One region of the Streptomyces sp. NBC_00442 genome, then DNA from elsewhere that is predicted to be linked to it. Evidence: riboswitches for the same ligand, from Rfam matches in the RefSeq annotation. Region 1 holds a riboswitch; each other region holds the start of a gene.
What was found. A riboswitch is a leader RNA that binds a small molecule or an ion and turns the genes downstream of it on or off. The one in region 1 is predicted to bind cobalamin.
Positions count from the first base shown of each region.

Region 2: another riboswitch for cobalamin. It lies ahead of OG432_RS25580 (HoxN/HupN/NixA family nickel/cobalt transporter); the one in region 1 lies ahead of OG432_RS32455 (enoyl-CoA hydratase-related protein).
Region 3: another riboswitch for cobalamin. It lies ahead of OG432_RS21460 (ABC transporter substrate-binding protein); the one in region 1 lies ahead of OG432_RS32455 (enoyl-CoA hydratase-related protein).

Region 1 is NZ_CP107918.1:7,213,574-7,218,003, reverse strand. Features, by position in the region: gene OG432_RS32465 (CbtA family protein) at 1-668, shown strand, start outside; gene OG432_RS32460 ((2Fe-2S)-binding protein) at 665-1,426, shown strand; gene OG432_RS32455 (enoyl-CoA hydratase-related protein) at 1,413-1,847, opposite strand; cobalamin riboswitch at 1,821-1,947, opposite strand; gene OG432_RS32450 (hypothetical protein) at 2,051-2,854, opposite strand; gene OG432_RS32445 (APC family permease) at 3,033-4,322, opposite strand.
Region 2 is NZ_CP107918.1:5,705,708-5,710,137, reverse strand. Features, by position in the region: gene OG432_RS25585 (LysR family transcriptional regulator) at 1-890, shown strand, start outside; gene OG432_RS25580 (HoxN/HupN/NixA family nickel/cobalt transporter) at 928-2,034, opposite strand; cobalamin riboswitch at 2,064-2,266, opposite strand; partial or broken gene OG432_RS25575 (ArsR/SmtB family transcription factor) at 2,357-2,695, shown strand; gene OG432_RS25570 (hypothetical protein) at 2,818-3,099, opposite strand; gene OG432_RS25565 (arsenate reductase family protein) at 3,218-3,580, shown strand; gene OG432_RS25560 (Gfo/Idh/MocA family protein) at 3,609-4,430, opposite strand, start outside.
Region 3 is NZ_CP107918.1:4,810,988-4,815,417, forward strand. Features, by position in the region: gene OG432_RS21450 (amino acid permease) at 1-1,362, shown strand, start outside; gene OG432_RS21455 (M67 family metallopeptidase) at 1,475-1,897, shown strand; adenosylcobalamin (AdoCbl) riboswitch at 1,943-2,095, shown strand; gene OG432_RS21460 (ABC transporter substrate-binding protein) at 2,103-3,083, shown strand; gene OG432_RS21465 (FecCD family ABC transporter permease) at 3,080-4,108, shown strand; gene OG432_RS21470 (ABC transporter ATP-binding protein) at 4,105-4,430, shown strand, end outside.

The sequences.
Region 1 (4,430 bases):
GCACCATCCAGGCCAACGTCGGGATCGGCGTCGGCATGATCTTCTTCGGCATGGCCATGGGCGCGCTGTTCGCGGTCGCCTACACGGTCTGCCTGGGCCGGTCCGGCGCGCTGCGCGCCCGCACCCTCGCGCTGCTCGTGGCCGGCGGCGGGTTCCTCACGATGTATCTGGTCCCGTTCCTCAAGTACCCGGCCAACCCGCCGGCGATCGGCCACGAGGAGACGATCCAACAGCGCAGCGGCCTCTACCTGATCATGGTGGTGTGCTCCATCGCCTTCCTGGTGGCGGCGGTCTGGCTCGGAAAGCGGCTCCAGGTCCGCTACGGCAACTGGAACGCCACGCTGATCGGCGGCGCCGCGTTCGTCGTCGCGATCGGGATCGTGATGCTGGTGCTGCCCTCGCTGGGTCACCTGGCCTACAACAGGGAGAACTTCGGCAACCAGGCCACCGAGACGCCGCTGCCCCTCAAGGACTCCAAGGGCGCGATCGTCTACCCCGGCTTCCCCGCCGACGTCCTGTTCTCCTTCCGCTTCTTCTCCGTCGCCGCCCAGCTCCTGCTCTGGGCCGCGATCGGCCTGTTCTTCGGGCCCCTGGCCGAGCGGCTCCTCAGCACCCGCCGGGAATCCTCCGACGTCCCCGCGCAGGGCCCGGCCCCCGTCCCTGCATGACGACCGTCCCTCCGACGAGCGCGGTGATCGCCGAGGTCACCGCGCTCGGACCGTTCTTCTCCCTGAGCACCCACGCCACGGGCGTCCCTCCGGTCGAGCCCTGGGTGGCGATGTCCCGCCCGCTGATCGAGGCGCGCGTGACGGCCGTACGGCAATGGCTCGCCTCGGCGGGCCACCAGTCGCCCGACGCCGTCGAAGTGCGGGTGGCCGCGTCGGTCACCCACCTGGGTCTGGCGGCGCGCCTGCTGTCGCCCGCGCTGGCCGCCCTCGTTCTGCACGACCGTGTTCTCGCGTTCGACCTCGCGGACGTGCACTGGCAGCCGGTCCTCGGCGGTCCCGTGCCCCTGTCGCTTCCCGCGACGGCCGTGCGGGCCGCCTCCCCGGCGGCGGAAGGCCTCGGGGCGCTCCTGGACGGACCGCTGGCCGAACTCTCGGACGCGATGCGGCCGTTCTCGCTCTCCTCCCCCATCCTCCGCGGCAATCTCGCCTCCGCGCTCAACGGCGCCGCCACCATGATCGCCGCTGCGAGGCCAGACCTGGCGGCACGGAGCCGCGCCGCCGTCGGCCTCGCCCTGGCCGGCCCCGCACTGTGCGGCTCCGCCAGGAGCACCGCCAACGGCGGCTTCCAGCGCGGGAGTTGCTGCCTGATCTACCGCGCCGCCCCGGATCGCAAGGGCGCGCTGTGCGGCGACTGCGTCCTCCACCGCCCCGCCCGAGGGCCACGGGGCGGTGGCTGGATCCGCGCTAGTGGTGACTGAGCTCCGGTGGCCGCTTCCGCGTGAACGCCGTCATGCCCTCCTTCTGGTCCACGGTGGCGAACACCGCGTGGAACAGGCGGCGTTCGAAGCGGACTCCTTCGGCCGGGGTGGTCTCGAAGGCCCGGTTGACGGATTCCTTCGCCATCATGACGACGGGGGCGGACATCCCGGCCACCGTCCCGGCCACCGCGAGCGCGTCCTGGAGCAGGTCCGCGGCCGGCACGACGCGCGAGACGAGCCCGGCGCGCTCCGCCTCGGCCGCGCCCATGGTCCTGCCGGTGAGGCACAGCTCCATCGCCTTGGCCTTGCCCGACGCCCGGGTCAGCCGCTGGGAGTGGGGGATACCGGCCGCGAGCTCCACCCTCGTGGACAACACGGAACACCCCACGGCCGTTGTCCTGACTCGCGGATCAGCGCACATCGCCCGCCTTCCCGACGTGCTGGGCACGTCAGTGGCGTACCGCTCGGCGACACACTCCCCGGTCACAGTGGCGGGACCGCGCCGGATTCACACCGGCTTCCCCGCGTCCTAGTAGGTCCACCCCTCCGGGCGGGTCCCGCAGGGGACCCCGGTGTACGCCCTCCTGGCGTCAGGAGGGCGTACACCGTCACCGGATCGCCGGATCAGAAGAGGCCGGCGTAGTACTGCTGGATGTTGGGCAGCGCGCGCAACGTCTTCTCGTGCTGCGGGTAGTTGGTGAGGACGTACCGGATCCGGGCCGCGAGGTCGGCCTTCTGCGCGGGCCTGAACCCGGCCGCCTTCAGGAGGTCGCAGAACACCTTGATGTTCGCGAGGTCGCCGTGGCCCGTGGCCCGGGGGCACAGGGTCGCGACGACCCCGGACATCCACTCCGCCGGGAAGTCCTCCTGCCGGCAGTCGGTGGCGACGACGCCTTTCAGCCAGGAGCTGCCCACCACGGTCGACGAGTGGACGTTCTGTCCGATCACCACGGATCCGCCGGGAACCTTGACCGTGCCCAGCGAGCTGAGGGTCGGCATCAGGGAGGCCACCCATCCCGCCGTGCAGTACGGGGCGCCCCATGTGATCGCGGCGAAGGCGTTGCTCTTCGAGATCGCCTGGATCAGCCCCAGCGGCTTGGTCAGGTCACCGCCGTACGAGTGCTCCCAGCCGCTCACGCCCTCCGCGCGCAGCGCCGTGTAGCCCCCCGCCTGCTCGTCGGCCACCACACCGACGACCTGCTGGGCCGTGGCGTCGCCGCCACCGGGCTTCTGCACCCAGCACTTCAACTGATGGTCCGCGCTCGCGACGTAGAGCCGGCCGCCCGTGCCGACGAGAAACTGCTGACGGCTGCCCTGGACCGTGCCGAAGACGGCGACATTCTTGTAGAGGAGCGTGCCGTCCTTCTCCGAGAAGTGCTTGAGGCTGAATTCTTCCGCGGGCTCGACGGGTTCGGTGTGGGTGCTCACGGGGTTCCTTTCGGCCGGAACAGCGGAAACCGGGGCGGAGCAGGTGAACTGACGACATGTTCGGCACATCCGACGTCACCGTACAGCGCCACGGCCGACCGGTAACCCGGACCGGACAATTCCCTTTCCCAGTATGGGAGTTGAGGAATTTCCCGGGGCCGAAGAGGCACCGGAGTGCTCACCTCGCGGGTTCCCGCGCCGGCGCGCCCGCGCTCGGATCCCGGTGCGACGGCCGGCGGGACAGGAGCGCCGTCACCAGCAGGACGACCGCGAACAGCGCCCAGCACATCCACATGGGCGGCCCCGCGAGCACGGTCACCGCCACCACCGTGACGGCGCACAGGGCAGCCACGGCCCTGGGCGGCCCGTGCCCGGCCAGCTTGGTGTACGAGGCCGCGCCCAGCCCGTACAGCACGAAATAGATCCCGCCGGACAGCACGAAGAGCAGTTGGAACGACATGACCCCGGTCGCGCCCAGGAGCGCGATGGCGGCGAGGACCGCGCCGACCGCCAGCACGGCCGTGACGGGGTTCGCGTCCCGTTCCCGTACGCGGTTCAGGGCGCGGGGCAGATAGCCGCTGCGCGCCATGCCGAACACCAGCCGGGACAGGGCCAGGACGGAGGCGCAGACGTTCGCGGCGATGGCGGCGACGACCAGGGCCAGCGTGACCGGCCTGCCGAAGTCGCCGAGCGAGCGTTCCGCGAGGCGCAGCAGCGGGGCCCGGTCCAGCGCCGGGTCCGCGGAGTCGACCGCGCTGAACAGGCCGAGCAGCACCAGCCCGTACAGGGCGACCACGATCACGTACGAGGCCGCGAAGATGCGCGGGATGGCGTCCGGGCGCTTGTGTTCCTCGAAGGTGAAGGCCACGGTCTCCCAGCCGGTGAAGGCGACGTAGACCGCGGTCAGGACACTGCCCAGTTCGCCCAGTGGCGGCACCGCGACGCTCGGGGCCCGCACACCGTGCACGCCGAGTGCCAGCAGCGCGGTGCAGGTGACCAAGGCGAACAGGGCCAGAACGAGCGCCACTTGGACCCGTCCCGACACGTTGGCGCCCAGGCATCCGATGACGGTGGCCGCGGCGAGGACGGCGACGGGGAAGACCCAGGCGAGGCTCGGGACGCCGGCGAACTCGGCGACGTAGCGCCCGCCCGTGATGGCGGTCGCCGGGATGCCGGCCACCAGCGCGAGCATCGCGAGGAGCCCGGCGGAACGCCCCGTCGACCGGCCGAAGGCGACCTCGCAGTAGTGCGCCACGCCGGACGCCGACGGGTGGCGGCGGCCCAGCCAGGCGTAGCAGTAGAGCAGCGGGACGACCGACACCGCCGCGACGGCCCAGGGCATCCAGGCCGAGCGGCCGAGCTCCTGGTAGCTGGTGCCGGGCAGGATCATCATGCCGCTGCCCAGGATCGTGGAGAGCGCGAGGAACGTTCCGACGACCCCGCCGAGCGACTTCTGCAGGCCGCTCACGCCGGACCCTCCTTGAGCGGTGACTCGTGCGTGAGCGGTAACGCGTGCGGCAGACCGCCCTGGACGGCCGCACGCGCGGCCTTGCGGTAGGGAACGTGGGGCATCGTC
Region 2 (4,430 bases), 1.5 Mb from region 1:
CCGAGGAGCGGAACTTCACGCGGGCCGCCGAGCGGGTGCACATCAGCCAGTCCGGCGTCAGCGCGCAGATCCGCCAGCTGGAACGGGAGCTCGGTGCCGAGCTGTTCGACCGGTCGGCCCGCGCTGCCACCCTCACCGCCGCGGGGCGGGCCGCGCTCGACCACGCCCGCGCCGCACTCCTGGCCGCCGCGGCGGTCGGTCAGTCGGTGGACGAGGTCACCGGCCTGATCCGGGGCCGGCTGAGCATCGGGATGGTCATCGGCTGCACCATCACGCCGCTGTTCGACGCTCTCGCCGCCTTCCACCGGGCCCACCCCGGCGTGGAGATCTCACTCCTCGAGGACAACTCCGGCCGGTTGGTCGACGGGGTTCGCGCCGGGACCCTCGATCTCGCCCTCATCGGGACGTCGACCGCCGCCCACGACGGCCTCGACTCGCTGACGATCATCGAGGAGGGGCTGGTCGCGGCGGTCCCGGCCGGCCATCCGCTGGCGAAGCGGCGCCGGGTCGCCCTGAGCGATCTGAGCGCGTACCCGATCGTGTGCATGCCGCCGGGTACGGGGCTGCGTACGGTCTTCGACCGGGCCTGCGCGGCGCGCGGCGTCCAGCCCGTGATCGCGCTTCAGGCGAGCGCCGCCGACGCCATCGCCGGCCTCGCGGCACGCGGCCTCGGTGTCGCCGTGCTCAGCGACTCGATGGCCGCGCACTACCGCGACCTGCTCACCGCCCGTGCCATCGACGACGTCGACGCGCCTGCCTTCCTCTCCCTCGTGTGGAAGCCCAACGAGGGCCCTGCGGTACGGGAGTTGCTCGCGTACGGACGGCGGGCGTTCGGCATGGCCGGGCCGGCGGCGGGAGTTGGGGCGGGCCCGGCGGGAGAGGGCCGCTGAGAGCGGGCCCGGCACCCCCGCCCTGCCCACGGACGCCTCACACCCCCGAAGCCGCCCACTTCTGCTCCACCTTGCCCAGCCGCCAGTACGCCAGGGCCGCCGCCCACACCACGACGAACAGGCCGACGATGACGAAGCCGACGTTGTCCAGGTCGAGGTCGGCGATCCAGCCGCTGACCGGGTCGGTGAGGTCGAACTTCTCGTGCATGACCCCGACCAGTTCGATGGTGCCGATGAAGAAGGCCACCGCGATCGAGAGGCCCGTGATGGTGAGGTTGTAGTAGACCTTGCGCACGGGGTTGGAGAACGCCCACTGGTAGGCGAAGTTCATGAACGTGCCGTCGAGGGTGTCGAACAGGCTCATGCCGGCGGCGAACAGCAGCGGCAGGCACAGGATGGCGTACCAGGGCAGCCCGGCCGCGGCGCCCGTGCCGGCCATCACCATCAGGGTGACCTCGGTGGCGGTGTCGAAGCCGAGGCCGAAGAGGAAGCCCAGCGGGAACATCTGGCCCGGCCGGGATATGGACTTGGTGAAGCGGCCCAGGATGCGGTTCATGAACCCCCGCGAGTCCAGGTGGGCTTCGAGTTCCTTCTCGTCGTACGCGCCCGCCCGCATCGCGCGGAACACCTTCAAAATGCCGAACAGGGCAACGAGGTTGAGCGCGGCGATGAGGTAGAGGAACCCGCCGGAGGCGGTGGTGCCGACGACACCGAGGACCTGGTGGGTGCTGGAGTCCTCGTTCATGAGGGTGCCCGCGAGGTGGGCGCCGCCCGCCACCAGGCCCGCCATGACGACGACGACGCTGGAGTGGCCGAGCGCGAACCAGAAGCCCACGGAGACCGGGCGCTTGCCGTCGGCCATCAGCTTGCGGGTGGTGTTGTCGATGGCGGCGATGTGGTCGGCGTCGAAGGCGTGCCGCATGCCGAGCGTGTAGGCGGTGACGCCGAGGCCGATGCCGTACGTCTTGGTGCCGACGGCGTAGTGGGCGGGGGCCACCAGCAGGAACAGGATGCCGAAGGCGACGACATGCAGGGCGGCTATGACCGCGAGCAGGGCACCGGTACGGACGGTGTCCTCGCGGCGCCAGCGGAACGTCGGCGTGGCGGAGCCCGCCTCGGAAGGCGTGCGGGTGGACAGGGTCATAAGGGTCACGCTCCAGCACCTCGTGGATCACTTCGTGAGATGCCGCGGCCGGTCTCCTGGCTGACGGGCGGATGCGGCCGCCCCGGCCTTCCCAGCCAGGTGGATCCTGGCCAGTGGCGTCGCAGGGGAACGGCCGCTCCCCGGAAAGGCTTGACGGGGAGCCCGATCACAGTGGCGAGGGCCGCTCCGGTTTCGCACCGGCTTCCCGAACACCACGGCCAGGTCACCCTAGACGCTGCGCAGTTGCCCGCACAGCTGCACAGCTGTGCAGGTATCGAAGATCACACGGAGCGCTCCGGCCCACTCCTGCGAAGATGCGGGCATGCATCTCGTCCCCGCCGAGCGCGCCGGCCACCGCATCATCGACGGCCACCGGGTCTGCGACGCCATCGCCGCGATCGGCGACCCCGAGCGCGTACGCGACTGGGCCGAGCGGTTCTCCCTGCTCGCCGACCCCAATCGGCTCGCGCTGCTGATAGCCCTGCACCGGACCGGGCCGCTCGCCGTCTCCGACCTGGCGGTGGCGACGGGCATGCGCGACCCGGCCGTCTCGCAGGCCCTGCGGCTGCTGCGGGCCGCCGGGACGGTCGCTGGGGAGAAGGAGGGACGGGTGGTGCGCTACCGGCTGGTGGACGAGGCGACCGCACGCCTCCTCGACCAGTACGCGGGCCAGTACGCGGACCGGCATGCGGGCCGGCCCGCGGACCGGCCCGCGGTGACGACGTCGGGGCCCGACCCCGGCCACGCCTCGACGGCATGAGCGGGGCCGGGCGATTTCACGGATCAGCGGCCGTCGTAGATCAGCGCGCGCACCATCCGGCAGGTCGCCTCCGACGGCTGGTGTACGCCGATGAGCGCGGCCACGGTACGTATGGTGCGGTCGGGTGCCTGCTCGGGCCGGTACACCCCGGTGTCGAGCAGGGCGATGGCCAGGCGCATGGCCTTCAGACGCCGGTTGTGGGACTCGTACCACACACGCGGACGCCCGGCGGGCAGCGGCACCTTGCGGAGGGGCTGGAGGGACAGCTGTTTCGGGGCGTGCGAGGTCAGTACGGCAGCGGTCATGGGCATCCTCCTGGGCGGTCGGGAACCCTCACTTACTGCCTCGATTTTACTGGGGACCACTGACAATCGCCCCTGGCCAGCCGGGCTTTGATGCGGCGTCGCGGGTAGCCTGGCGGGCATGGAGATCTGGATCAACCCGGCCTGTTCGAAGTGCCGCAGCGCGGTGAGTCTGCTGGACGCGGAGGGCGCCGACTACACGGTGCGCCGCTACCTCGAAGACGTGCCCTCCCCCGAGGAGATCCGGGCCGTCCTCGGCCGGCTCGGTCTCGAACCCTGGGACATCACGCGCACCCAGGAGGCCGCCGCCAAGGAACTCGGCCTGAAGGACTGGCCGCGAGACGCGGATGCCCGCGAGCGCTGGGTGACGGCGCTCGCCGAGCACCCCAAGCTGATCCAGCGCCCGATCATCACGGCGGACGACGGCACGGCCGTGGTGGGCCGCACCGACGACGCCGTACGGGACGCGCTGACGCGCAAGTAGCCTGTCCCACACGGCAGTCGGCCCGTCGTCAAACCCGGCCGAGCTGGGCCTCGGCGTCGGCGAGCAGCTCGGTGATCCGCGCCCCGAACCGGGCGTCGCACGGGTGCGGCGCTCCGGAGCGGGCGGCTTCGAGGAGGGCGTCGATCGCGGCGCCGAACGCGTCGAGCGCACCACCCCACTCCGGCATCCTCGCGGCGCCGCCCTCGCCGAGCAGCTCCACCTCGACGCCCGCGGCGGCCGGCGGCGCGGTGAAGCTGAGGTCGGCGGTGCTGGAGGTGCCCGAGGCGTGCCGCAGGATCAGATGCGCGGTGTCGCCGGGCCCGGCCGCCGCCGTCAGGGCGGTCACCTCGCCGAGCACCCCGGCGAGCACGGCAAGGGCGTGCGGACCGACGTCCCAGAGCGCGCCCTTCTCACCCCGCCAGGGCGAGGCGGCGTACGGGCTGCGCTCGGCGCCCGGCGTGAACAGGGACCCGTACCACCGGGCGCGCCCGGTGAACCACCCCGGCGTGTCGGCCTGTTGGGCCACCCAGGCCGCGGTCTCCTTCGCGAAGCGCAGCGTGAAGAACACGACGGAGGCGACCTGGGCCCGCTCGGCCGCGTCCGCCACCGCGCGGGCGCCGGCCACGTCGGTGGCGACCGGCTTGTCCAGGAGCAGATGACAGCCGGCCGCTGCGGCCCTGACCGCGAGCGGCGCCTGCACGTCCGGCGGCAGCGCGAACGCGACGGCGTCGCAGTCCGCGAACAGCGCGTCCGGGTCCTCGTACACCGCCACCCCGTGCTCGCGCGCGACGGCGGCCGCGGCCTCCGGCCGGCGCCCCCACACGCCGGCGAAGTCGACGCCGGGGTGTGC
Region 3 (4,430 bases), 2.4 Mb from region 1:
CGGGGCCTCGGGGCCCGGCAGATCCAGATGATCGCGATCGGCGGTGCCATCGGCACCGGCCTCTTCCTCGGCGCGGGCAAGGCCATCTCGAAGGCCGGCCCCAGCCTCATCCTGGCCTACGCCATCGCGGGCCTGGTCATCTTCTTCATCATGCGCGCCCTCGGCGAGCTGCTCATGTACCGCCCGGTGTCGGGCTCCTTCTCGGAGTACGCCCGCGAGTTCGTCGGCCCCTTCTGGGGCTTCGTGACCGGCTGGACGTACTGGCTCTTCTGGGTCGTCACCGGCATCACCGAAGTCACCGCGGCCGCCCAGTACATGTCCTTCTGGACCCACAAGAGCTTCCCGCAATGGGCCTACGCGCTGATCTTCACGCTCATCCTGTACGCCGTGAACCTCATCTCCGTGAAGCTCTTCGGTGAGCTGGAGTTCTGGTTCTCCATGGTCAAGGTCACCGCCATCGTCGGCATGATCCTGATCTGCGCCGGCATCCTGACCGTCGGCTTCTCGGACGCCGCGGACACCGCCACCGTCGCCAACCTCTGGAACGACCACGGGTTCTTCCCCAAGGGCATCGGCGGCACGCTGATGACGCTCCAGATCGTGATGTTCGCCTTCCTCGCCGTCGAACTGGTCGGCGTGACCGCGGGCGAGTCCAAGGACCCCGAGAAGACCCTGCCCAAGGCCATCAACACCGTGCCGTGGCGCATCGCCGTCTTCTACATCGGCGCCCTGATCATGATCCTCTCGGTCGTCCCGTGGCACGAGTTCCAGCCGGGCGTGAGCCCCTTCGTCGCCGCCTTCCAGAAGATGGGCCTCGGCATCGGCGCGGCGATCGTCAACTTCGTCGTCCTGACCGCGGCCCTGTCCTCCTGCAACTCGGGCATGTACTCCACCGGCCGCATGCTGCGCGACCTCGCGCTCAACGGCCAGGGCCCGAAGGTCTTCACCAAGCTCACCAGGAGCGGCACCCCGCTCGTCGGCACCTCGGTCTCCGCGGCGCTCATGCTGGTCGGCGTGTGGATCAACTATGTGGCGCCCGGCAAGGCCTTCGACTACGTGGTCTCCTTCGCCACCATCTCCGGCATGTGGGCCTGGATCATGATCCTGGTCTGCCAGATCCGCTACCGCGCCAAGTCCGACCGCGGCGAACTGCCGAAGTCCGGCTTCCGCGCCCCCGGCGCCCCGTACACCAGCTGGTTCGCGCTGCTCTTCATCGGCATGGTCATCGTGATGATGGGCATCGACAAGGACTCCCGCGTCTCGCTGTTCTGCGCGCCGTTGTGGGCCCTGATCCTTGGCGTCTCCTACCTGGTCCTGAAGGCCAAGAACCCCGAGAACAAGGCGTTCGCCAAGCGCAGCTGAGGCTCTTCGCCGCCCCTGTTCTTCAGCTCCTCTGACCTGCGTCTTCTCACCATGCGGGCCGTTCCGTATCGCACCTCGATACGGAACGGCCCGCATGCTTATTCTTGCCGACATGCTGACCATCACCCAGGCCCTGTACGACCAGCTCGTCGCGCACGCCCGCGCCGACCACCCCGACGAGGCGTGCGGTGTGGTCGCGGGCCCGGCCGGCACCGGCCGCCCCGAGCGCTTCATCCCGATGCTCAACGCGGCCCGCTCGCCCACGTTCTACGAGTTCGACTCGCAGGACCTCCTCAAGCTCTACCGCGACCTCGACGACCGCGACGAGGAGCCGGTGATCGTCTACCACTCCCACACCGCGACCGAGGCCTACCCCTCGCGCACCGACGTGACGTACGCCAACGAGCCCGGCGCGCACTACGTCCTGGTGTCGACGGCGGACACGGACGGGGCCGGGGAGTTCCAGTTCCGCTCGTACCGCATCGTGGACGGCGTGATCACGGAGGAAGATGTAAGGGTCGTAGAGGCGTACTGACGAATACGCGTACGGACGAATCCCGGGCATACTGGCCGTACGCACTTTCGATCATTGGGCGGCAGGGCCCAGGAAGCCGGTGTGAATCCGGCACGGTCCCGCCACTGTGACCCGCACCGAGCTCCTCGGTGCGGGAAGCCAGGAACTGGCCTGCCGCCTTCTCCCGTCGACAGGGGACGCGGAATCCCCTTGGAGGAGCCCGGCCATGCTCTGGCGCCGCGCGGCACTCGCCGCCGCCCTGCTGTTCCCGCTCGCCGCGTGCACGACGCGCGCGCAGCCCGAGGCCGCGGGCGGCTCCGCCCCCGGCTTCCCGTACACGGTCACCAACTGCGGCGTCACGACGACGTACACCGCGCCCCCGAAGCGGGCGGTGACGATGAACCAGCACGCCACGGAAGTGATGCTGGAGCTGGGCCTCGCCAAGTCCCTCGCCGCGACCGCCTACATGGACGACGAGGTCCTGCCGAGGTACGCGGCGGACTACCGCTCGGTCCCCGTCCTGGCCGCCGAGTACCCCTCGTACGAGAAGCTCCTCTCGGTGAACCCGGACTTCGTCTACGGCGGCTACGCCTCCGCGTTCGCGGCGAGCGAGGGCCGCGGACGCGAGGCCCTCGCCAAGAGCGGCATCACCTCCCGCCTCAACGTGGAGAACTGCCCGCACGGCGCGGCGACCACGATGGACGACGTGTACCGGGAGGTCCGCGAGGTCGGCCGGACCTTCGGGGTGGCCGACCGGGCCGAGTCGTGGGTGACGTCGGCCCAGGCCACCAACGCACGCACCCGCACGGCCCGCGAGGGCGCGGAGCCCGTCCCGGTGTTCGTCTACGACAGCGGCGACAAGACGGCGTTCACGGTCGGCGGCAAGGGCATCGGCAACGACATCGTGACGCGGGCGGGCGGCCGCAACGTCTTCGCGGACGACCTGAGCACGACGTCCTTCGGCGACGCGAGCTGGGAGAACGTGGTGGCCCGCGCCCCCGAGACCATCCTGATCCTCGACTACGGGGGCACGAGCGCGGAAGCCAAGAAGAAGCGCCTGCGCGACGACCCGGCCCTCGCGTCCGTCCCCGCCGTCAAGAACAACAGCTTCGCCGTCCTGCCCCTGTCCGACATGGTCACGGGCGTCCGGGCACCGGACGCGGTGACCAAGCTGGCGACGCAGCTGCGGGCGGGGACGGGGGAGTGACCCCGCGCACGCGCTACTCCCTCCTCCTCGCGGGCCTTGCCCTCGTGCTGCTGGCCGCGGCGACCGCCGGGCTCGCGCTCGGCTCGGTGCGGATACCGGCCGGCGACGTACTGGCCATCGTCACCGGCGCCGCCGAACCCGGCCCGTACCGCACGATCGTCCTGGAGGTCAGGGCGCCCCGCGTGGTGCTCGGCGCCGTCACCGGAGCCGGGCTCGCCGTCATCGGGACCGTCCTCCAGGCCCTGGTGCGCAATCCGCTCGCCGACCCCTTCCTGCTCGGCGTCTCCAGCGGCGCCTCCGCCGGGGCCGTCGCCGTGATCGTGCTCGGCGCGGGGGCCGGGGCGGCCACCACCATCGCCCTCCCGGCCGCCGCGTTCGCGGGGGCGCTGGCCGCGCTCCTCCTCGTGTACGCCCTGGCCGGACGCGCCGGATCCATGACGGGCGGCCGTCTCGTCCTCGCCGGGGTCGCCGTCTCCTACGTCCTGTCCGCGCTCACCAGCCTGATCCTCGTCACCTCCGCCCGCGCCGAACACGTACAGGAAGTCCTGCACTGGACGCTCGGCGGACTCGGCGGCGCCCGCTGGGACATGCTCGCCCTGCCCGCCGCCGCCCTCACGATCGGCACCCTCGTCCTGATCGCCCTGGCCCGCCCCCTGGACCTGCTGCTCGTCGGCGAGGAGGGCGCCACCGTCCTCGGCCTCGACGCGGGCCGCTTCCGCGCCTCCGCCTTCGTGCTCACCTCGCTGCTCACCGGCGCCCTCGTCGCGTACACCGGGGCGATCGGCTTCGTCGGCCTGATGGTTCCGCACGCCGCCCGCATGGTGGCCGGCGCCGCCCACCGCACCCTCCTGCCCGTCGCGGCACTCGGCGGCGCCGCCTTCCTCGTCGTCGCCGACCTCGCCGCCCGCACCGTCGCCGCCCCGCAGGACATCCCCGTCGGCGTGCTCACCGCGCTCACCGGAGGCCCGTTCTTCCTGTGGATGCTGCGCGGCCGCGGCGCCCGCGCGGAAGGCGGCCCCGCATGACGACCCTGCGCGCCGAGTCGCTCGCGTACACCACGCCCCGGGGCCGCACCCTGCTCCACGACATCACCCTGGAGGCCGCCGACGGCGAGACCATCGGCCTGGTCGGCCCCAACGGCAGCGGCAAGACCACCCTGCTGCGCTGCGTCTACGCGACCCTGCGCCCCACCGCGGGACGCGTCCTGCTCGACGGCGCCGACCTGCACGCCCTGCCCGCCAAGGCCCGCGCCCGCCGCATCGCGACCGTCCCGCAGGACGCCGAGGCAGGCGGCATCGAGCTGAGCGTGCGCGAGATCGTCGCCATGGGCCGCTCCCCGCACCACCG